Regions from separate parts of the Peribacillus phoenicis genome, predicted to be linked through region 3. Evidence: riboswitches for the same ligand, from Rfam matches in the RefSeq annotation. Region 3 holds a riboswitch; each other region holds the start of a gene.
What was found. A riboswitch is a leader RNA that binds a small molecule or an ion and turns the genes downstream of it on or off. The one in region 3 is predicted to bind S-adenosylmethionine.

Region 1 (8,156 bases), 3.9 Mb from region 3:
GAGAACGACCTTCATCATTGCACATAGACTTTCCACGATAAAAAATGCCGACCAAATTCTTGTACTGGATAAAGGGCGGATTGCAGAACTTGGTACACATGAGGAATTAATGGAACTAAAAGGGAAGTACTATCAAATGTATGAACTGCAGGCTGGTCCGCATAAAGGCATGGCTGGCTGACACAATTGAATAAGGGTGGTTCATCAAGATTAAACTATAAAGAGGGTGCCGACTATTGGTACCCCCAAGCATAATGGTTGATAATAGTAATCATTACGTTTAAGATATACTTATACTGACGATGAGGTGATAATAGTGAAACAAGAAATTCATCCCGATTATCAACAAGTGGTATTCATGGATACCAACAGTGGGTATAAATTTTTGACAGGTTCCACGAAGACGTCCAATGAAACGATCGTTTGGGAAGACGGCCAAACATATCCATTATTAAAAGTGGAAATCAGCTCGGATACGCACCCTTATTATACAGGAAAGCAGAAGTTTGCTGAAAAAGGCGGACGGGTGGATCGCTTCCTGGATAAATATAATATGAAGAAATGAAAGTCAGGCCATCGGGAAATCGATGGCCTTTTTTTATGACTGGGTAGAAATAGAGTTAATAATGATGCAAGGAAAAAGGGTGCCCATAATATATGAGGCACCCATCCTTTATTCATTTTGCAGCAATTGCTTCCCCTTTGGCAATATTGACTAGGGCCGCATCAAAGTCCTTGATTATATCGTCCGGGTTTTCAAGTCCGACAGAGAGGCGGAGCAAGCTGTTCGTGATGCCTCGCTTTTCCCTTTCATCAGCAGGCATGGCAGCATGGGACATTTTGGCAGGGTAGGATAATATGGATTCGACCGCCCCTAGGCTTACGGCAAAAACAGGGAGCTCGACAGTGTTTACGAAGGAACGGAAGATTTCCTCACTTTCCAATTCAAAAGATAGGACCGCCCCTGCTCCAAGTGACTGGCCTTTCTGGATGGCGTGCTGTGGATGATCGGCTAGGCCGGGATAATACACTTTTTTCACCAAGGGCTGCTCCTTTAAATAGGCTGCAATCTTTTCTGCCCCTTTTTGTGAATGTTCCATTCTAACTGACAAGGTTTTCAAACCTCTCATTACAAGCCAGGCATCCTGTACACCAAGGACCGCTCCAAAGGAGTTTTGGAGCGAACCGAGTCTTGCCGCCAATTCCGGATCTTTCACGACCGCAAGCCCAGCTACCACATCACTATGTCCGGATAAAAACTTCGTCGCGCTATGAAGGACAACATCAGCGCCCAGATTCAGCGGTTTTTGCAATGCGGGTGTCAAGAATGTGTTATCAACAAAACTTAAGGCACCGGCTTTTTTTGCGATATCACATACAGCTTGAATATCGGTCACTTTAAGTAACGGATTTGAAGGCGTTTCGATGTATATGGCCTTGGTATTTGGCTGAACGGCCGCTTTGACGCTTTCAAGGTCCGTCATGTCAACGAAGGTATGCTCAATATTGAAACGGGTCAATACGCTAGTGACCATCCTGAAAGTTCCGCCATACACATCTTCGGAAATGACGATATGGTCTCCGGCAGACAATAGCAGGAAGGCTGTTGAAATGGCAGCCATACCTGATGAAAAGGCAAAGCCGTGAGTGCCTTCCTCAAGATCGGCAATGATATCTTCAAGTGCTTCGCGAGTTGGGTTCCCGCTTCTGCTGTAATCATATTTGCCGAATTGATCGATATCGGATTGATGGAAAGTCGATGCATGCTGAATGGGGACGCTCACACCGCCCGTTGCCGGATCGAATTTATGTTGATTATGAAGTAATTTCGTTTCAAAGCTAAAATCATGACCTGTCATCGTAGTGCCTCCCTTTTTACATGTGTGAATGCTTGCTGCAGGTCACCAATCAAATCATCGCTATCCTCGATGCCAACGGAGAAGCGGAGCAGGCGATTACAAACCCCATTTGCCGTTCTGACCTCAAGCGGTATATCGGCATGTGTTTGTGTGGCAGGATAGGTGATGAAGCTTTCAACCCCTCCAAGGCTTTCTGCAAAGGAAATTAATGAGAGCGATTGTAAAAATGGGTTAACAGCCGCTTCATCAATGATGCGGAAAGAAATCATGCCGCCTCTGCCGGGATACAATACATCCGTGACACAATCATGCTCCGATAAGTAATCTACAAGTATTTTGGCATTCTTTTCATGACGCTCCATCCGCAATGCCAGGGTTTTCATTCCGCGCATCAACAGCCAAGAATCAAATGGGCTCAAGACAGCTCCAGTACCATTATGATGGAAGGCAAGTGCATCACATAATTCAGCGCCGCTAGCAACGATCAGTCCGGCGAGCACATCATTATGACCACCGAGATACTTGGTTGCACTGTGAATCACAATATCCGCTCCAAGCAGGATGGGTTGTTGAATAAGAGGCGTGTAAAAAGTGTTATCAACGATTAACAATAAATTATATCGTTTGGCCAATGCGGCAACAGCGCTAATGTCCGTTTGCTGCATAAGGGGGTTAGTGGGAGTTTCGATGAAGATGGCTTTCGTGTGAGGAGTGATGGCTTTTTCGATATCCTCCAAACAACAAGTGTTTACATAGTCACACTGCAATCCCCATTTTTTAAAACCTTGTTCTAACAGACGATATGTACCGCCATAAAGATCTTCGCTGACAATCCATGCATCCCCGGATTTAAAAAGGGCGAGAATGGTTGAGATGGCGGCCATTCCTGAACTGCAGGCATAACCTTGGTCTCCTTTTTCCAGATCGGCGATGGATCGCTCCAATAGCTGGCGTGTAGGGTTACCTGTCCTTGTGTAGTCGAATCCCGTCGATTGGCCAATTCCTTCGTGACGAAAGGCTGTTGAAAAGTATACCGGCGGATTGACTGTTCCTGTCGCCGTTTCGCTGCGATTTCCTAATTGAGCAAGATATGTTTCAGTTTTATACATGGTTTTCACTGCTCCTTTGAGTTATATAAAATAAAAAAAAGTCTTCTTTAAGAAGAAGACTTTGATTAAGTAAGGATGAGTCATTCTTCTTATCTTCCAAGTTCACAAACTTGTGGAATTAGCACCTTTTCATTGGTTTGAAACAAATGAAGGTTGCTGAGGTGTCATCGGGCCATTCCCTCTACCTCTCTCGATAAGAGTTTAGATTATTCAATTTCTTTTGAATTTACTATATATACAAAATACTGTCAAGGACATTTTGGGAGTGATGATGCTTTGATGTTCATGGCCAGGTCAATCGAAGCCTAGCGGTGCCTACACTTTATGTATCAAAAAAGAATATCCGAATTTTCATATAAACATGAAGGGAACATGGATTTTCCAGAAAAAATGGAAAGGGTCAGCGGGATATTTTTGCTTTAAAATAATAAAGTTTGTACAATGTATGGAGAGAAAGAATAATCCGACATTATTCATTTCATATGCAAAAGGTCTTCAATGAATAGTGCAAACATAGGAGGAGAACACATGGAATACAGAATCGAACGAGATACGATGGGTGAAGTGAAAGTTCCTGCTGATAAATATTGGGGAGCACAAACTGAGAGAAGCCGTAACAATTTCAAAATCGGTAACGAAAAAATGCCGATTGAATTAGTTCGTGCATTTGCATACGTTAAACAAGCTGCGGCAAAGGTGAACCATGATCTTGGTGATCTTTCCGAAGTTAAAAAGAATGCCATCGTCAAGATTTGCGGCGAAATCCTTGAAGGTACACTTGATGAACATTTCCCGCTTGTAGTTTGGCAAACTGGAAGCGGCACGCAAAGTAATATGAACGTGAATGAAGTGGTCGCTAACAAAGGGAATGAATGGTTAAAAGAAAATGGTGAATCGGAAACCCTTCACCCGAATGATGATGTAAACAAGGCTCAAAGCTCAAATGATACGTTCCCGACCGCCATGCATATTGCAGCCTTTATGGAAGTCGCTGAAAAATTGGTTCCTGCCATCAAAGCCCTTCGTGATACATTCGATACAAAAGAAAAAGAATTTTGGGATGTCGTGAAAATCGGCCGGACACATCTTCAAGATGCTACACCATTAACATTAGGACAAGAAATTTCCGGTTGGAAAGCGATGCTCGATAAAGATTTGGCAATGATTGAGGAAAGCAGCCAAAAATTATTGAACCTTGCTCTAGGCGGAACGGCTGTAGGAACCGGAATCAATACAAAGAAAGAATTCCCGGGACTTTCTGCCAAACAAATTGCCGCGGATACAGGATATCCTTTTGTCACATCTGATAATAAGTTCCATGCATTGACTAGCCATAACGAAATCGTCTACGCACACGGTGCTTTGAAAGCATTGGCGGCGGATTTAATGAAAATTGCGAACGATGTCAGATGGCTGGCAAGTGGTCCAAGAAGCGGAATCGGCGAAATAGCCATTCCGGAAAACGAGCCGGGCAGCTCCATCATGCCTGGTAAAGTCAATCCAACACAAAGTGAAGCGCTTACCATGATTGCAACACAAATCGTGGGTAACGATGCTACAATTGGCTTTGCAGCAAGCCAAGGTAACTTTGAATTGAATGTATTCAAACCAGTCATCATCTATAACTTCCTGCAAACGGTCAAGTTATTGACGGAAGGCATTCATTCATTCAACGACAATTGTGCGGTGGGCATCACTGCAAATGGAGATAAAATCAAAGAAAATGTAGAACGTTCCCTTATGTTGGTAACAGCATTGAACCCGCATATCGGTTATGAAAAAGCAGCCAAGATCGCCAAAACGGCATTCAAGGACAACTCTACTTTAAAAGAAGCGGCGTTGAAATTGGAGTTCCTGACGGAAGATGAATTCAAAGCATGGGTCGATCCTGCTAACATGGTTAATAAATAATTGCATAGAAGTGCCCTCCCACTGGTATTAGGGAGGGTGTTTCCATGTGTTAAAATAATGGAATCGACAAATACTGAAATCATAAGTATTGGGAACAGGAGGAAAAACAATGTCTATATGCCCGCTTTGCAACGGTTTGAGAAAAATTCATGTGAAATGCCCGGAATGCGGCAGTGATCTTGAGGATAAAGGGAAATTCATGGACTACGCTGATGATTATAGTGCTTATATGGATATCGACATACTTAAAGAAAACGACGGATACCCTCAATCCCTTCAAAAAGGCCAATGCCCGCATCTCATGAAATGCCCTGAATGCGGACATGATGAAGTGGTATTGGTTCAGGAATGATTCTATCGTTTTATTTGAATAAACGTAAAAAGACCCAATATGAATGGGTCTTTTTATGTTTAATTGGCAGATAACTTCATGCTTTCCTGCATCTGTTCATCTTCTTCAACTAAAATGCGATGTTCAGTTCCTTTATCAAAAAAGTGTGCTTTATTCATGTCGAGGGCAAGTTCGATCTTTTCCCCTGCCTGAATAATATTCTTGGCATCGACCCGTGCTACGAAGTCCTGCCCCTCTAATGAGGAGTAGAGCATGATCTCCGCGCCCATGAGTTCGGCTACATCAATTTGGGTCGTGAATGTTGTGTTAGGGGACTTCGTGAAGTAAGCTCCTTCATTATGGAAATCCTCAGGACGGATGCCAAGGATTACATCTTTTCCGACATATCCTTGATCACGCAGCATTTTCATTTTAAATTCAGGTATTTCAAGCGTTTGTTCGCCTATTTTAATTGTGCCTTCTTTTAATGTTCCGGTAAAGAAGTTCATGGCAGGCGATCCGATAAAGCCGCCGACGAAAACATTTATAGGTTTCTCATAAACGTCCTTTGGGGCACCGACCTGTTGGATGATACCATCTTTCATTACAACAAGACGTGTCGCCATGGTCATTGCCTCTGTTTGGTCATGCGTGACATATATCGTTGTGGTGTCGAGCCGTTTATGCAGTTTAGCGATTTCCGCACGCATTTGAACCCGCAGCTTTGCGTCGAGATTGGATAATGGCTCATCCATCAAGAAAACTTTTGCGTCCCTTACAATTGCGCGACCGAGAGCCACACGCTGGCGCTGACCACCTGAAAGCGCTTTAGGTTTCCTGTTAAGCAGCTCTTCAAGTCCGAGAATCCTTGCCGCTTCATTGACCCTTTGCTTGATTTCCGCTTTTGGCGTTTTCCTCAGCTTTAATCCGAATGCCATATTGTCAAAGACGGTCATATGAGGATATAAGGCATAGTTCTGGAAAACCATCGCAATATCACGATCTTTAGGAGGGACATCATTGACTCGCTTGCCGTCTATGTATAAATCCCCTTGGGAAATGTCCTCCAGTCCGGCAATCATCCTTAATGTCGTTGATTTGCCGCAACCGGAAGGTCCCACAAAAACGATGAATTCCTTATCGGCAACACGAAGGTTGAAGTCTTTAACAGCCGTCACCTTTTTATCATAAATCTTGAATATATGATCTAACACTAACTCTGCCATAAAAAATCCCCCTTTTAATCTCCTGATTACTTGTACCAATTAGCTATAGTCTAAGCTATCGGTTTAGAAAAAAGTATGGGCACATTGCACAAAAAAAGGATGATATTACCTCTTTGTAATGGAAATTAATCATTCAGCAGAAATATCAAGTACGCAGTAAGGGCATGACGGAAGTTTCTAATATCGAGACCAGTTCTTTCAGAGAATTTATCGATTCGGTATTGTAAGCTGTTCCGATGTATATAAAGCTGTTTGGCGGCATAGGTGGCATTGGAATTACATTCGATATACGTTTTAACTGTTTTGATAAGCTCAGTATCCTGCTTGGTCTTGCCAAGAATTTCATTGATATACCACTGTGCATTCTTAAAGGATGGATCATTTATTAATGAATGAGGGATGATGTCTGCCAAATCAGTCACCTTTAGATCCGGCAGATGCACCTGTGCCAAATCAAAACTCCTTTTCTCCTGGACCCAGTGATGGTGTAGGTCTTGATTTACAGGGTGAAAGCGTCCCGTGAACATACGGGTCTTTACATAAAAATCACTTTCAAGCGTGGAAGAAATGGCGATTAGTTCTTTATTTGATAATGGTTCATCCTTGTCGGTTTCAATTAAGACTCCTGCCGTTTCATTTTCCCAGATAATAGCTGCGTCAGATGGAACGAAAGCGAGGAAGGCCTCTTCAAAATCGGAGTTGGAAAAATCAGCATGAGTCAGCTTGAAATGAAGGAATCGAACATTCTCCCAGCTCGTTAAAGGCAATGGTGCATTCGGTTCGGATAAAAAATTTTTCCATGATGAGTCTGGATGTGCATTGAGGTTATTTGGGTTTATGGAAGGAGCAAAAAGCAGTTCCAATAAACGGATTTCCTCGGCTGTGATTTCTGAACGGGGAATGCCAAGTATACTTCTGGAGTCTTCGAACCAAACATATTCAGAAATATCATCAGTATCCTTTTTATTGGTAAGAGCGTTCGGGAATTTTTGTTTAAGATTTTCAAGCATCGGTTCCACCTTCTTTCTCCCTTTCCATATCATTATAGCGAAAAAGAATAAAGTTCAAAAGATTAGGATATTGCTAGTTTTTCCGAAAGGGAAATAAAAGAAAAGTTGCAAGTAATTATTAATGTTAGGAAAGGGTATTGCGTATGCTTTATGGAATATCGTTAAAAGGAGGAGATCTTATGAACATTTTAATATTGGGCGGTACACGCTTTTTAGGCAGGTATTTAGCAAAAGCTGCAATAGGGAAAGGGCATGATGTTACACTTTTTAACCGTGGAAGCGATCCTTATGTCTTTCCCGAAATAGAACAGTTAAAAGGGGACCGCGACGGGAATTTGGAAATATTGAAAGGAAGACAGTGGGATGCAGTCATTGACACATCAGGATTTATCCCTCGAACTGTATCGAAATCCTGTAAATTGCTTAATCAAGTTAAACATTATACATATATTTCAAGCATCTCAGTTTACAGTGATCCGACCGAGCCAGGAATTGATGAAAATGGAGAAGTTCATACACTAAATGAAGATAAAGCAGAAGAGATCACCCGTGGAACTGCTGGACCGATATACGGTGAATATTATGGACCGTTAAAATCATTAAGCGAAAAAGCAGCTGAAAAACAACTGCCGGGGAAAGTCCTGTCAATTCGCGCCGGGCAAATAGTGGGTCCATATGATTACACTGACAGATTGCCGTACTGGCTTAAA
Region 2 (8,156 bases), 550 kb from region 3:
TGGCTCTTGAATATGCACCAAAAGGGATCCGTGTAAACAGCATTGGTCCTGGAGCCATCGCCACACCAATAAATGCCGACAAGCTTGAAGATCCCGAAAAGAAGAAGGATCTTGAAAGCATGATTCCGATGGGGTATATCGGAAAGCCTGAAGAAATTGCTGCGGTTGCTGCATGGCTGGCATCTTCAGAGTCCAGTTATGTAACGGGTATCACTCTTTTCGCAGACGGCGGAATGACAAAATACCCAGCGTTCCAAGCTGGAAGAGGATGAATTTTGTTTTATGATGCAACAAGAATCCCAGCAGGTTTAATCCTGCTGGGATTCTTGTTTTAAAAGCATTAACGAGTATGATGATTATACCAGCTAATGAAATTATCGACGACCGTATCGATAAACTGGACAGTCGACTCATGTGTAAGTTTGCCTTCGTTATCGATTTTGTCATGCACTGCACCAACATATACTTCATTCCCGGGAAGGAGTGGGGAGGAGATGCCTATTGCGAATAAGATTTCACGCAAATGCAATTGAGCTTTAACCGTTCCTAATTGCCCCATTGACGCACCCATGATCCATGATGGTTTTCCGATCAAGACTTTATCGACACGTGATAACCAATCGATAGCATTGCCCAATACTCCTGGAATCGTACCGTTGTATTCAGGTGTTACCCACAAGACTGCATCTGCTTCGGCCACTTTACTTTTAAATTCTTTTACAACTAATGGAGGGTCATTTTCAATATCTTGATCATAAAAAGGTAAATCCCGAATGTTCAAGATTTCGAGATCGAACCGATCTTGATATCTAGATTGAATATATTTGGCAAGCTTAAGGTTGTAAGACTCTTTACGGATACTTCCCACTATTGCAACAACTTTCATCTTCAATACCTCCAATGATTTTTATAATGGATAATCATGTAAATGTATTCCACTTACCTATTATAATTGGAATATAAATGAAAGGGAAAAAGGATGCTTGGGAAAAAGTTGAGTTAGAGCTGAATAAACTAATTCCTCTCGAACATTCATACCCTGCAAAGTTAGACTCAAAAATTATAATCAATTTGTTTGTGCCAACCCAATCCCCATTACTAGACCTCTCCCAACAATATTGCATTTGTTTTTAATTTAATATTATGGACATTCCTATAGGGATTAAGGCAAAATCCTTTCAGAAAAAATGAAATAAGACGCTTGAAAAAGTAAATAATGAAATTTTATAAAGAGCGTAAGTAAAATGAGTTTGTTTGCTTGAAAACTATTTCACTAAAATGATAGGGGTGGATGAAGTTGATCTTTCGCACCATTGATACGGACAAAGATAAAGATACTATCGTTAAATTCCGGAAAGATTCCTTTGTTGTAAGTTTTGGAACTGAAGCTGGCTTTGGAGATGAAAATACTTATCTGCAACGAATGGAAGAAAGGGTCCGCAAATTTCCTGGGGGACAGGTGATCATTGAAAATGACCAAGTACCGATTGGACAAATGGAACTTCGAATTCGGGAGTATGAAGGAACTGAGATCGGCTATGTAGATCTATTTTATCTTATTCCCGAATACCGCAGTAAAGGCCTTGGCAAGGAATTGGTTCGCTACGCAGAAAACTTTTTCAGGCAATTTAATGTATCCGAATACCATTTAAGGGTTTCTCCGGATAATCAAAGGGCGATTCGTTTATATACGAATTCAGGCATGATGAAGATAAGGGAGGAAAGTCAAAAACACCTTGTATGGAGAATGAGTAAATCATTATAAAATATAATTTTTAATTATATTAATATAATTAAAAATTATCAATTCACTATACTGTGAAAATATTTTAAGCGGTGAAAAATATGGTTGACTTTAGAGAAATTAGAATATATAGTGAAGGACATAATTAAATATAACGTTAATTCTTATCAAGAGATGTGGAGGGACTTGGCCCTATGATACCTCGGCAGCGGGTTTTTACTTTTGTAAAAATACTGTGCTAATTCCAACGGACGAAAGTTTGAAAGATAAGAAGGAGCTTTTCTTAGATAATTAAATTAAGAGTTTACTCTTTTTTATGTCTAAAAGAGGCCTCTTCTGTCTGACGACGGAAGAGGCCTCTTTTGTTTATTCAAAATGTATATGGTTATTTGGAGAATTGGTGCAATTACTCGTGAGTTTCGAATTTAACCCTATCATTATGAAACTTTGCAAAGCTCTTCTCACTGGATAATGAATTCGTACAAATAAACAACATGGGGGGAGATTGGATGATTGAGTTTCAAAATGTTAAAAAGGTTTATCAAACAAAGAAACAGACTGTCGAGGCTTTGAAGGGCATTAATTTGACAGTGGAAAAGGGGGATATATTCGGTGTAGTCGGTTATAGCGGGGCCGGAAAGAGTACGTTGATCAGGCTGGTTAACTTGCTTGAAGATCCTTCAGATGGTTCGGTGATTGTTGGGGGCAAGGATTTAATCAAATTAAGCCCGAAGGAATTACGGGTAGAAAAGAAAAAAATCGGGATGATTTTTCAGCATTTCAACTTGCTAAACTCCAAGACTGTTTTTGATAACATTGCCATGCCGCTGGTTTTATCGGGAACTCCGGCTAAGGAAATCAAAAACCGTGTAGGCGAGCTGTTGGAGTTCGTTGGCTTATCGAGCAAGGCGAAGAGTTATCCGGATCAATTATCGGGAGGTCAAAAGCAGCGGATCGGCATTGCGAGAGCTTTGGCTACAAATCCATCGATCTTATTGTGTGATGAAGCTACGTCGGCATTGGATCCACAAACAACGAGTGCCGTTCTGCAGCTCTTAAAGAAAATTAATAAAGAATACAATATTACCATTCTGCTAATCACTCATGAGATGTCTGTCATCAGGGAAATTTGCAATAAGGTAGCGGTCATGGAGGGCGGATGCGTCGTTGAACAAGGTTCGGTTTTCGAAGTGTTTGCGAAGCCGCAAACGGATATTGCAAAAAACTTCGTGAGAACGGTCATACATGACGAAATTCCACAAAGTTTCCTAAAAAGCATAGGATCCCATATCCCGATTATTTGGAAAATTAATTTTATTGGGACTACTTCGGGTACTCCTTTACTTTCAACGATCTCGAAGAAATATGATGTTCATTTAAGTGTTTTATCAGCCAATATTTCTGAAATTCAGGAAACGCCTTTCGGGAATTTGATCATCGAAGTGACAGGGAACAAAAATGAGGTGGATAAGGCTTATCAATATATTAAAGATGAGGGGATTCTCGTCCAGGAGGTGCAGATAAATGGGTAATACGCTTTGGGGAATGGAAATTACAGCAGAGCAGTTGTTGACAGCTTTCGGTGACACACTTTATATGGTAGCCATTTCATTGGTGTTTTCCGGATTGATCGGGCTTCCGCTCGGTATCCTGCTTGTCATTACAAGAAAGGGTCACATCCTGGAGAATAAATGGATTTTTAATGTATTGAACCCGATCATCAATATATTGCGGTCGGTTCCTTTCATCATCTTGCTTGTAGCAGTTATTCCGCTTACCAGAATGATTGTAGGCAGTGCAATCGGAATGAATGCGGCCATTGTTCCGCTAATCTTTTACGCGGCTCCTTATATTGCCCGGCTTGTTGAGAACTCCCTGTTGGAAGTGGACAAAGGGATCATCGAGGCCGCTCAGGCGATGGGTGCGACGACATGGCAAATCATTTATCGCTTTTTGATTCCCGAGGGACTTAGTTCGTTGATCCTAACATTTACAACAGCGACTATCGGGCTTGTTGGAGCTACGGCCATGGCAGGTGCTGTCGGGGCAGGCGGGGTCGGGGATCTAGCTTTGGCTTACGGTTATCAAAGGTTCGATACGATGACGATGGTCGTCACAGTAGCGGCGCTCGTGATCATCGTTCAATTATTGCAATCCACCGGGAATTTTATTTCAAGAAAAATCAGAAGAAGATAAAAATAACAGGAGGTAGGAGAAATGAAGAAAATCTTATTAACGATCATAGTATTGGCATTGGGAATAGTGTCTGCAGCATGCGGGAAAGAAGAAGGTGCATCAGGCGGTTCGGATGATGTGAAAACAGTGAAAGTCGGTGTCAGCAGCGGGGATACGAGAACATGGGAATACATTGTCGACATAGCGAAAGAGGAAGGGCTTAATATCGAACTGGTCACTTTCAATGATTATATCCAACCGAACCTTGCGTTAAGTGAAGGTGAAATTGATGCCAATTCATTCCAAACGGTCGCTTACTTCGATGAATTCGTTCAAGACCAAAATCTGAAATTAGAGGCCATCGGGTCGACTGTCATTGCACCTATGGGCCTTTATTCTAAAAAACATAAAGATCTTAAAAGTCTTCCGGATGGCGCTACGATTGCCGTTCCGAATGAAGCAACAAACTTTGGCCGTGCACTACTCCTTCTTCAGGAAGCTGGATTGATTACATTGAAAGAGGAATTCAATGGATCGGGTTCATTGGAAATCATTAAGGAAAATCCGAAAAACTTGAAAATCCAACCTGTTGCTGCAGGCAATACACCGCGTCTATTGGATGATGCCGATGCTTCAGCCATCAATAATAACTTTGCCGTCGAAGCGGGCCTTACTTTAAAAGATTCTTTATTCCATGAAAGTAAAACGGCGAAACCGTATATTAATATCATTGCAGTTAAAAAGGGTAATGCCGATCGTCCTGAGTTGCAAAAATTAGTGGAGCTTTATCAATCGAAAGAAGTGGAAGTGTTCATCAAAAAAACGTTTAAAGGAAACACCATTCCTGCATATGTTTCTGTAGATGAATTAGTGAATTACCAGGATGCTTGGACAAAACCAGCTAATGAAAAGTAATGGATCGAATCAAGTAAAAGGGGAGATTAAGAGTATGGCGAGAGAATTAGTGCAGAAGCAGCATCGGCAGATCATTGAAGATCATATCTACCTTCATTCCAAATTATATATCGAAACGAGTCAAGCCATTCATGCCAAGCCCGAAATTGGGAATCAAGAGTTCTTCGCTTCGGATACATTAACAGGAATACTTCGAAATGAAGGATTTGAAGTGACCCGCAATATAGCCGGACATGAAACAGGATTCATCGCCAAAAAAACCTCTTCAAAGAAAGGTCCAACAATTGCCTTTTTAGCCGAGTATGATGCATTGCCGGGATTAGGTCATGCTTGCGGCCATAATATCATCGGCACAACGAGTGTTGCAGCAGGCATTTCCTTGGCTCAAGTGCTGGAGGAAACGGGCGGAGAGGTGATTGTTTTCGGAACACCGGCAGAAGAGGGCGGGCCGAATGGAAGCGCAAAAGGCAGCTTTGTGAAGCACGGTCTATTTGATGGGGTGGATGCGGCCATCCTTATCCATCCAGGCGGGCAAACGCGTGTCACAAGTCCGTTTTTGGCAGTCGACCCCCTTGATTTTCATTTTTACGGGAAGTCAGCACATGCAGCAGCAGCACCTGAAGAAGGCGTGAATGCACTTGACGCGGTGATTCAGCTGTTCAATGGCATTAATGCTTTGCGCCAGCAGCTCCCAGCCGAGGTCAAAATCCACGGAATCATCACCAATGGCGGGGAAGCGCCTAACATCATTCCTGAATATGCTTCCGCCAGGTTTTACATTAGAGCAACAACATGGAAACTTTGCCAAGAAGTATCCAATAAAATACGTGCTGTTGCCGAAGGGGCAGCACTTGCCACAGGAAGCACGGTTAAAGTTGAACGTTTCCAAAATGAAGTGCTCGATTTTATCATTAATCCAGTTCTGGATGAACTGTTAAAAGAAGAGCTCGCTCAATTAGGGGAAGCTGTGGCTCCTCGAAAAGAGAGTGGCTTTGGCTCGACGGATGCAGGTAATGTAAGCCATGTAGTGCCGACAGCACATCCTTATATAAAAATTGGACATGATGGGCTGATTGCCCATACGAATGAATTCCGCGACTGTGCCAAATCTCCTGTTGGAGACAAAGCCATCCTGACCGGGGCAAAAGCTCTTGCACTTACAGGTTATAAATTGTTTACGGATAAAGACCTGTTGGATAAAGTGAAAGCAGCATTTTATGAAGCGAAGCAAAAATAAATAAGATGCAGGAAAAAAATTGTTGACTGCGGATCTCATAGTGAGTATTATAAAAATAACAATACCGAGTAATTGAATAGGAATTATAGGTTAATTGACCGGAAAACCGGAGACTTTTCTTTCATGTAAAGAGGTGTCTCCGGTTTTTTTGTGAATGGGCAAGTCGAAAGATTCTCTTTCAATACATCCTAAAAAGGGGGATTTATCATGGGGATATTATTACGTAAAGCGATTGAGAAAAAAAGAAACTTTCTAATCAACAAGTTGATTAACAAGGGAGTTTATAAAAAGAATGACATCCATCTTTTTGAATTAACCTTAACCGATTTAGAGAATGAATATATAAAATAACTAAAATCGATGAGAAGGAATCCGATGATCATTCCCCCTGTCTGAGGATACATCATTCCATATAATGTCAGAATAAAAGGAGAGGGTGAAATGAAGAAGGGTGTGGAAGAAAGGCGGAAGGCATTGATCTATAAACTTATGATCCATACTGTAAATAAGAGTGTGGAACAGCTAATGAAGTTAACCTTAAAAGAATTGGAAATAGAATATAAAAAGGTTCAAAATGACTGTCACCCACATAGTAATTCGGGTTCGATACAATGGATCAATGCAAAACGGCATTAGGTTGAATGGTAACCTCAATGTTGCATAAAAAATTTCATCATTTTGCTAACGGCTGCTTGTGCTGATTCTGCATGATATTTTGAATTGTAAGTGTCACTGAATCCATGTTTTCCGCTGAATTTATGAACCTCGACATTCGTTCTTTCTAAAGTTGAAATTAACTCGTCTACATTAAATGATGGCTCTTCTAGTGGGAAAAATAGCAGTACAGGACATTGTGGTGCTAATTCTGCATAATTCCTAATACGTGAACCGTAGTAACCAACTATTCCATCGACACACTCTTCCTCACTGCACAGCCAAGCTACAGTTGCCCCTGCACTGAATCCAAGGATGAAAATCTTTTGGTATTCATTTTTTATATTCGATAATATATCCTTTATCTTATGTAAGGCGCCCTTGAAACCTACGTTCTCCATAAAATGTCGATAAGCAGCATCCTCTTGGGAATAATCAAAAGGCGTCTCACGTTCTAACAAATTCGGACAAATCACATCAAAACCCTGTTTTGATAATGACTCACAAAAACCCTGCATATGTTGGTTCAGTCCATAAATTTCGTGAATGACAATGATGACAGAATCGGACTTTTTCTGTATGTCCAGCATTTTTTACCTCCTTATGTGAATTTCTTCTATTATAAATACGGCCGTCTCCAGAAGGGGGACAGCAACGATTTTTTAATAAACATGGAAATGAACTAGGTTCTCTTTCAAATGAATGATTAGGTATAGGGAAGTTCTTTTCCTTCTAAACATGCTTTTAAGTTAGCCAAACTAAGTTCATATCCGTCCATATTAATGGATACTCTAGTGCCTTCGGATTCTGGGTATATTTCAAAAGTGAAAACGAGTTTATCAGAATCCGAGGAATAAGAAAACCTTTCGCAAGGGATTATCTCTTGGATTGTAAAACTCATTGGGATGCTTTCATTATCTTTAAGATTGTTATGTGCACTAGGCATTAATACGAAGATTGCCTTCTCTCCAACCTGGAGTTTAGGAATATTCCATTTTGAACCCGGGGCATACCATTTTGAGATGATTTCATCATTCGTAATCGCATTCCAAACCGTTTCTTGGTTTTCATGAATTAGAACTGAGTTCCTATCATTATTCATTTTACTTATCTCCTTATTTTTTCTTGGATTATATAGAAAGTTTAGGAAATATACAAGACCCCACTAAGCGTATTTAACCGAGTGACAATATTGTAAGATGGCAGCTTAAACTGTTAGGAAGAACGATGGCGATTTATTTCCTTTCTCTTTAATATGTAAGAAAAAGAGGAAGGTTGGGTATGAAATGGACTTTTTTGAGTTGAATACCAATGTATTCAGAATGATCAATGACTTAGGGAAACAGTACGATTATTTAAACCCTTCTGCCATTTTCATTGCCGAGTACATGGTATTTTTATTAGCTTTGGCAGTCATCGTAATATGGTTCA
Region 3 (8,156 bases):
GATGAAACAGGTGCCCGTGCAGTTCCTATCTACCAAAGCAATGCATACTTGTTCAAAGACACCGACCATGCAGCGAATTTATTTGGTCTAAAGGAGAATGGTTATATATATTCACGACTTCATAATCCCACGGTCAGCGTTTTTGAGGAAAGAATGGCATTATTGGAAGGCGGTATCGGCGGATTGGCAACAGCAAGCGGAATGGCAGCCATTTCACTTTCAATCCTGAATATTGCCGCTGCTGGAGATGAGATTGTTTCAGCCTCTACATTATATGGCGGTACGTATAACCTTTTTGAAAATACTCTTCCTAAATATGGGATTAAAGTGAAGTTCGTTTCTCCCGATGACCCTGAAAATTTCAAAAGGGCGATAACGCCAAGAACTAAAGCCATTTTTGCTGAAACGATCGGAAATCCAAGTTTGAGGGTGCTTGATATTGAAGCGGTAGCGAAAATCGCCCATGATGCCGGAATACCTTTGATCATTGATAATACCTTCGCGACACCATATCTATGCAGACCAATTGATTTTGGAGCGGATATTGTCATCCATTCCGCTACAAAATGGCTTCTGGGAAATGGAACCACGCTGGGCGGTGTCATCGTGGATGGAGGGAAATTCGATTGGAACTCGCCAAATTATCCTGGCTTCACGGAGCCTGACCCAAGCTACGACAATCTGGTATACGCCGAGGCAGTTGGACCTGCTGCATTCATAACGAAAGCCCGAGTGCAGTTACTTCGTGATTTAGGCCCTGCGCTAAGTGCCCAAAGTGCATTCCAGTTTACGCTTGGGCTTGAAACACTGCATGTAAGGATGAAAGAGCATCTGTCAAACACCAAGTCTGTCATTAAATATTTAAAAAACCACCCTGCCGTGACTTGGGTTTCACATCCTGGTGATGAGGATCATCCCGATAAAGCCCTTGCGGATAAATATTTGCCTAAGGGAGCTGGATCTGTCGTGACTTTTGGAATACAAGGTAATCGCGAAGCTGGCGCAAAGCTTATCAATTCGGTGGAATTATGGTCCCATGTAGCGAATGTGGGGGATGCGAAGAGCTTGATCATCCATCCAGCAAGTACGACCCATCAACAATTGAATGAGGCGGGTCTTGCGAAAGCGGGTGTGAGTGCTGATCAAGTCCGTTTATCCATTGGGATTGAAAATGTAGACGATTTAATAGAAGATTTGGAGCAGGCAATTGAAAAAGCGACGAATATCGTCTCCTTGACATCCAAAACGGTTTAAGTAAAGTTTCTGTGTACTAGAAATAATATACATTGCGCTCCTTTTTTATCTATGATAAAATTTCACCATACTAAAGAACTTAATGATGTACAAATATTCTATATATTAGCTCTTATCAAGAGAGGTGGAGGGATGTGCCCGATGAAACCCGGCAACCGACAAGGAGATTTCCTTGGAAAGGTGCCAATTCACACAAAGTTTAATCACTTTGGAAGATGAGAGGAAGGCCTGTTTCTTCACCTGCCTTTCTGCTCATGCAGAAAGGTTTTTTCTATTTTAATGGGGGAAACCCTTTGCATGATATGAGAAACAGACTAATAATGTAGAGAAATCAACTAAGTTCATAGGTTTTATTGGATAAAAGAGGTGAGGATTAATGATTACATTGACGAAAGTCAGTAAGCTGTTCCGAACAGGAAAAGGAAACAGTGAGACGATCAAGGCTGTAAATAATGTGAATGTTGAAATAAATAAAGGCGAGATTTTCGGTATTATCGGTTACAGTGGAGCGGGGAAAAGTACTTTGATCAGAATGCTCAATGGGTTGGAAACACCTACAGAGGGATCCGTTGTGGTGGCTGAGAAGGAAATTTCAAAAATTAAAGGCGCTCAGCTCCGTAAGGCCCGTCAAGAAATCAGCATGATTTTCCAACATTTCAATCTATTATGGTCAAGGACCGTTCAGGAGAATATATCTTTCCCATTGGAAATTGCAGGAGTTTCTAAACCTGAACGAACCAAGCGTGTGAACGAATTGATCAAGTTAGTCGGACTGGAAGGCAGGGAAAAGGCCTATCCTTCACAATTAAGCGGAGGGCAAAAGCAAAGGGTGGGAATAGCCAGGGCTCTGGCAAATGACCCTAAAGTGCTGCTGTGTGATGAAGCGACTTCTGCCTTGGATCCGCAGACTACCGACTCCATACTCGAATTGCTTGTTGACATCAATCAGCGCCTGGGATTGACGATCGTCTTGATAACACATGAAATGCATGTAATACGTAAAATCTGCCATCGCGTCGCCGTGATGGAAAGCGGGCAGGTTGTTGAACAGGGTCCTGTCCTGGATGTTTTCAAGAATCCTAAAGAACAAATGACGAAGCGTTTCGTGCAACAGGTAACGGAACCGGAAGAAACGAAAGAAACGATGGACCATTTGCTCGAGCGCTATCCTGCAGGCAAAGTGATTCAATTGACCTTTGTAGGTGATCATGCAGAAAGCCCATTGATCACCAAGCTTGTACGTAACTTCGAGTTGGATGTCAATATCGTTCAAGGTAAGATATCCCAAACAAGAAGCGGTTCATATGGAACATTGTTTATCCATCTTGATGGCAAAGAGGATGAAATGCTCCGCGCAATAGAATTCATTAAAGCACAGCAGGTAGGCGTGGAGGTGATTACTCATGCTTGAAGAATTATTGCCGAATGTTGATTGGGAAGACATTATTGAAGCTACGAGGGAAACGCTTTACATGACAAGCGTCTCTGTAGTGGCAACCTTTTTTATAGGCATAATATTAGGATTGATCCTGTTCCTGACGGGGAAGGGTAATATGTGGGAAAACCGGGCAGTCAACGGGGTCATGAGTGCTGTCGTCAATATATTCCGTTCCATTCCATTTCTTATTTTGATCGTGCTGCTCATTCCTTTCACTAAAGCGCTTGTCGGTTCCATGATCGGAGAGAACGCTGCACTGCCGGCACTTATTATCGGTGCGGCACCATTTTATGCGCGTATGGTTGAAATCGGCCTTCGTGAAATCGATAAAGGTGTAATTGAAGCCGCTAAATCGATGGGGGCAAAAACGAGCACGATCATTTGGAAGGTCCTTCTTCCAGAGTCGATGCCTGCCCTTATTTCCGGGATTACGGTAACATCGATTGCATTGGTTGGATATACCGCAATGGCCGGGGTCATCGGCGCAGGCGGGCTTGGTAATCTGGCCTATTTGGACGGCTATCAAAGAAATCAAAATGACGTTACGCTTGTAGCGACGATCGTTATTCTAATTATCGTCTTCATAATTCAAATTATTGGAGATGTGATTACATCTAAATTGGACAAAAGATAAAGGGAGATGAAAAGGATGAAAAAGTTTTTAGGATTTGCATTAATTTTAGTGTTATCTATCGCTTTGGCTGCTTGTGGAAGTGAAAAGGATAAAAGCGGCAGTGATACGGAAAAAGAATCGAAGAAAATAGTTGTAGGGGCATCCAATGTTCCTCATGCTGAAATCCTTGAGGAAGCCAAGCCGCTTCTTAAAGAAAAAGGAATCGAATTGGAAATCGAAACATTCCAGGACTATGTTTTACCGAATAAGGCGTTGAATGATAAGGAATTGGATGCTAACTACTTTCAACACATTCCATATTTAGAGGGGCAAATTAAAGAAAATGGATATGACTTCGTTAATGCTGGCGGAATCCATATCGAGCCGATTGCCCTATATTCACAAAAATATAAAAGCATTGATAAACTTCCGGAAGGCGCAACAATCATTATGAGCAGCTCTGTCGCTGATCATGGACGCGCTTTATCCCTTTTGGAAAAGAATGGCCTGATCACTTTGAAAGAAGGGATCGATAAAACGACGGCTACAACGAAAGACATCGTTGAAAATAAGAAAAACCTTAAATTCGATGCCGATTATGAAGCGGCCCTGCTTCCTAAAATTTATGAGAGTGGCGAAGGCGATGCAGTCTTGATCAACTCCAACTATGCGATTGACGCCGGTTTGAATCCGCTTGAAGATTCGATTGCGATTGAAGATTCGGAATCACCATATGTGAATGTCATTGCCGTAAACAAAGGTGACGAAAATAAAGAAGCAATCAAAGCGCTTGTAGAAGTATTGCATTCTAAAGAAATTCAAGATTTCATTCTTGAAGAATACAAAGGTGCAGTTGTACCGGCGGATAAATAATTCAAGAATGGGCGACCTGATTTAATTCAGACCGCAGTTTGTAAACAAAAAGGTTTCGGAATGGTCTCATTCCGAAACCTTTTTGATTTTTATTGGATTTGAAGCAGTTAAAGCGATTTGTACTCACGATAGCCTTCTATATTTGTTGTTGAGTGCCGATAGGCAGAGATAACAACCAAAACGCTCATATTACACATAGCCATGGTTGCGGAATCTGCGTCAACAGCTACAGGTTTTCTAACTTTCTTAATCACATGTTCAATCAGAGGCTCTTAATACGAGTATCATGAGTATTTCCGGGTGTTACTATCGTTACGGTCTGCTGCCGCATAAATGAATAAGCAAGCTGGTTTGTTCGTTTAGCTTTTACATAATGCGTCGCTCATAATTTTTTCCGGACTTAGAGAAGTGAGGCACTTCATTTTGGAAACCTTAGGTGAAAGTGATTCTATCTGATTGTTTAGTCTTAGTGGATTGGAACGGAAGGTATGAGACCCCTGCGGGAAAAGCGAGTCAGGGGAGACCCCGCAGGCGCAAAAGCGCCGAGGAGGCTTCCGGACCGCCCGCGGAAAGCGAGTACCTGAAGTGGAAAGTAACGTTCAAATTTTGAAAACCTAAAAACCTAAAAAACTGTAGACAAACTCATTGATGATCCAGTTTGTTTCAGTCTGCGGCTTAATTTAATTACTTTCATGTTTAATCAGGAAAGGAAAGGGTATAGAGATAATGAAGGTAAAAAAATGATACACAAATTTGAAAGGATGGTTCACTATCAATACTCTGGATTTAAATGTAACAAGCGAAATGGAAAAGGCGATGCAGTCTTCACATGGGATTGGCTACAGTGAGTACAGTAGAAACTTAGACCTCCGTATCGAGGTTGAGAAAGAACGGGATAGGGAACATGTAAAGTGCAACAAAATGGTCCAGGACCTTCAACGCAAAATTCACGGCTAAGCATATAAAAGAGTTCTTTAAAAGATCGGCCTGTAGAGGTAAAATGGAAAGTGGTCCATAAAATAAGGGTTTCCTTATTGGATATACTTACATAATACCTGACAGTCCGATTTTTTTCTTTTTAAAGCGGAACGTTCTTACCTTGCAATAAAATTCTTTGAACATATATTAATAAGGACGAAGATTTGCCGAATAATAAGATAATTTTAACAAAAGCTAAAATAAGTATGAATATGCAGTAAACAGGCTATATCTGTTAGTATTGTAAGAATAGGACAGGTTTTTAACATGGCCGAAGTGGAAACCCCTATCTATTTAGTTGATTCCAAATTGGATTTGTTATAAAATTGGAATGAGAATAAAGTGAGAATGCTTTTACGTAAATTATAGTAATGAAAGTAATCTTTACTTTCTGGTAATAAAATTGGAATTAGTTCACGGAGGTATTATTATGTCAGCTTCTACATTAACGGTTAAAGATCTTCACGTATCAATTGAAGGCAAAGAGATTTTAAAAGGGGTAAACCTTGAAGTTAAAGGTGGAGAAATCCATGCGATCATGGGACCAAATGGAACTGGTAAATCCACTTTATCATCAGCAATCATGGGTCACCCTAAATATGAGGTAACTAGCGGAAGCATCACATTCGATGGTGAAGATGTTTTGGAGATGGAAGTAGACGAGCGCGCTCGTGTCGGTCTATTCCTAGCTATGCAATATCCAAGTGAAATCAGCGGTGTTACAAACGCAGACTTCTTACGTTCTTCCATTAACGCACGCCGTGAAGAAGGCGATGAAATTTCATTGATGAAATTCATCCGTCAAATGGACAAAAAAATGGAATTCCTTGAAATGGATGAAGATATGGCGCAACGCTATTTGAATGAAGGTTTCTCAGGCGGAGAGAAAAAACGCAACGAGATTCTTCAATTAATGATGATCCAACCTAAAATTGCAATCTTGGATGAGATTGATTCAGGTCTAGATATCGATGCACTTAAAGTCGTTTCAAAAGGAATCAACGAAATGCGCGGAGAAGACTTTGGATGCTTGATCATCACTCACTACCAACGTCTATTAAATTACATCACTCCTGATTTTGTACATGTAATGATGCAAGGACGTGTCGTAAAATCAGGCGGTCCTGAACTTGCTGCCCGCTTGGAAGCGGAAGGTTATGACTGGATTAAACAAGAATTGGGCATTGAAGACGAAACTGTTGGCGAAGAAGCGTAAGTAGGAGGATTTGCAATGACTACAGAAACGAAATTACCGTTTGAACAAGAGGATATAAGCTCCTATTCAACTAAAAATAATGATCCAGCTTGGCTATCCGAGCTTCGGATTCAAGCGTTTTCTGAATTAGAAAAGCTCCCGATGCCAAAGCCGGATAAAACGAAAATCGATAAATGGAATTTCACTTCTTTCCAAACTCATACGGTTGAGAGTGAAGCTTTTGCCTCTTTAGAGGAGCTTCCGGAAGAAATTAAGTCCATCATTGAAGAAAATGAAAACTTATACATCCAACGCAATAATACGCCGGCACATATCAATCTGTCAGCAAATGTGAAAGAACAAGGCGTCATTTTTACGGATATTTTATCAGCGGCTCGTGATCATGCTGAGCTCGTGCAAAAATATTTCATGAAAGACGGCGTTAAAATAGATGAGCATCGTTTAACAGCACTTCATGCTGCATTAGTTAATGGGGGAGCATTCCTTTATGTTCCGAAAAATGTAGAAATCAAAGAGCCGATTCAATCGGTATTCCTTTTGGATAATCCAGATACTACACTTTTCAACCATGTCTTGATCGTAGCTGAAGATAATAGCTCTGTCACATATGTAGAGAACTATTTCTCAACCGTTGAGTCTAACGAAGGTGTTGCCAACATCGTAACTGAAGTATTTGCAAATGCGAATGCCAAAGTCCAATATGGTGCGGTCGATACCCTTTCTAAAGGCTTCACGACATATGTTAACCGCCGTGGAGTGGCAGGACGTGACGCACGTATTGAGTGGGCGCTTGGCCTGATGAACGACGGAAATACGATTTCAGATAATACAACATATCTAATGGGCGATGGCTCTCACGGTGATACAAAAACCGTTGTAGTCGGACGCGGGGAACAAAAGCAGAACTTCACGACTGCCATCATTCATTATGGCAAACGCTCTGAGGGTTATATCCTTAAGCACGGTGTCATGAAAGAATCCGCATCCTCCATTTTTAATGGAATTGGGAAAATAGAGTATGGTGCTACAAAGGCCAATGCCGAACAAGAGTCACGCGTATTGATGTTAAGTGAAAAAGCACGCGGAGACGCCAATCCGATCCTCTTGATCGATGAAGATGATGTAACGGCTGGTCATGCTGCTTCCGTCGGCCGTGTCGACCCGCTTCAACTGTATTATTTAATGAGCCGTGGTATTACAAAAAAAGAAGCAGAAAGACTTGTCATTCACGGATTCTTGGCCCCTGTTGTTAACGAGCTTCCAATTGAGGGAGTCAAAAAACAATTAGTAGCGGTCATTGAAAGGAAAGTACAGTAATGAACCCATACGAAATTCGTAAGCTTTTTCCAATATTAGATCAAGAAGTCAATGGTCAGCCATTAGTTTATTTAGATAGTGCTGCAACCTCTCAAAAACCGGCTGCAGTGATTGAAGCGATTGAGCAATATTACCGCGGCTATAACTCGAATGTTCACCGCGGGGTGCATACACTAGGAACAAAAGCTACGGATGCGTATGAAGGTGCTCGTGAAAAGGTACGTAAATTCATTAATGCTTCTTCTACAGAAGAAATCATCTTTACCAGAGGCACAACGACTGCTTTAAATACTGTAGCAAGAAGTTACGGTGGTGCAAATATTAAAGAGGGTGACGAAATCGTCATCTCTTACATGGAGCATCACAGTAATATCATTCCGTGGCAGCAGCTTGCCAAAGAAAAAGGCGCTGTATTGAAGTATATTCCGCTTCAGGAGGATGGTACGATTTCCGTTGACGATGCGAGG

Region 1: linked by a shared signal. The riboswitch ahead of ABC374_RS04205 (methionine biosynthesis PLP-dependent protein) and the one ahead of ABC374_RS23480 (methionine ABC transporter ATP-binding protein) in region 3 are both predicted to bind S-adenosylmethionine.
Region 2: linked by a shared signal. The riboswitch ahead of ABC374_RS20520 (methionine ABC transporter ATP-binding protein) and the one ahead of ABC374_RS23480 (methionine ABC transporter ATP-binding protein) in region 3 are both predicted to bind S-adenosylmethionine.

Annotation. Positions count from the first base shown of each region.
Region 1 covers NZ_JBDFMF010000001.1:838,423-846,578, forward strand. Annotated here, with positions in the region: gene ABC374_RS04190 (ABC transporter ATP-binding protein) at 1-181, shown strand, start outside; gene ABC374_RS04195 (type B 50S ribosomal protein L31) at 317-565, shown strand; gene metC (cystathionine beta-lyase) at 678-1,859, opposite strand; gene ABC374_RS04205 (methionine biosynthesis PLP-dependent protein) at 1,856-2,968, opposite strand; SAM riboswitch class I at 3,055-3,168, opposite strand; gene fumC (class II fumarate hydratase) at 3,497-4,879, shown strand; gene ABC374_RS04215 (hypothetical protein) at 4,989-5,231, shown strand; gene ABC374_RS04220 (ABC transporter ATP-binding protein) at 5,291-6,436, opposite strand; gene ABC374_RS04225 (PucR family transcriptional regulator) at 6,562-7,446, opposite strand; gene ABC374_RS04230 (NAD-dependent epimerase/dehydratase family protein) at 7,626-8,156, shown strand, end outside.
Region 2 covers NZ_JBDFMF010000001.1:4,169,601-4,177,756, reverse strand. Annotated here, with positions in the region: gene ABC374_RS20535 (glucose 1-dehydrogenase) at 1-272, shown strand, start outside; gene ABC374_RS20530 (NADPH-dependent FMN reductase) at 341-886, opposite strand; gene ABC374_RS20525 (GNAT family N-acetyltransferase) at 1,298-1,765, shown strand; SAM riboswitch class I at 1,906-2,017, shown strand; gene ABC374_RS20520 (methionine ABC transporter ATP-binding protein) at 2,254-3,276, shown strand; gene ABC374_RS20515 (methionine ABC transporter permease) at 3,290-3,940, shown strand; gene ABC374_RS20510 (MetQ/NlpA family ABC transporter substrate-binding protein) at 3,962-4,834, shown strand; gene ABC374_RS20505 (M20 family metallopeptidase) at 4,869-6,071, shown strand; gene ABC374_RS20500 (Fur-regulated basic protein FbpA) at 6,279-6,422, shown strand; gene ABC374_RS20495 (Fur-regulated basic protein FbpA) at 6,513-6,707, shown strand; gene ABC374_RS20490 (dienelactone hydrolase family protein) at 6,722-7,315, opposite strand; gene ABC374_RS20485 (SRPBCC family protein) at 7,432-7,827, opposite strand; gene ABC374_RS20480 (undecaprenyl-diphosphatase) at 8,012-8,156, shown strand, end outside.
Region 3 covers NZ_JBDFMF010000001.1:4,717,264-4,725,419, reverse strand. Annotated here, with positions in the region: gene ABC374_RS23485 (O-acetylhomoserine aminocarboxypropyltransferase/cysteine synthase family protein) at 1-1,254, shown strand, start outside; SAM riboswitch class I at 1,364-1,476, shown strand; gene ABC374_RS23480 (methionine ABC transporter ATP-binding protein) at 1,631-2,665, shown strand; gene ABC374_RS23475 (methionine ABC transporter permease) at 2,658-3,326, shown strand; gene ABC374_RS23470 (MetQ/NlpA family ABC transporter substrate-binding protein) at 3,342-4,178, shown strand; gene ABC374_RS28820 (YuzK family famiily protein) at 4,983-5,135, shown strand; gene sufC (Fe-S cluster assembly ATPase SufC) at 5,587-6,372, shown strand; gene sufD (Fe-S cluster assembly protein SufD) at 6,388-7,689, shown strand; gene ABC374_RS23455 (cysteine desulfurase) at 7,689-8,156, shown strand, end outside.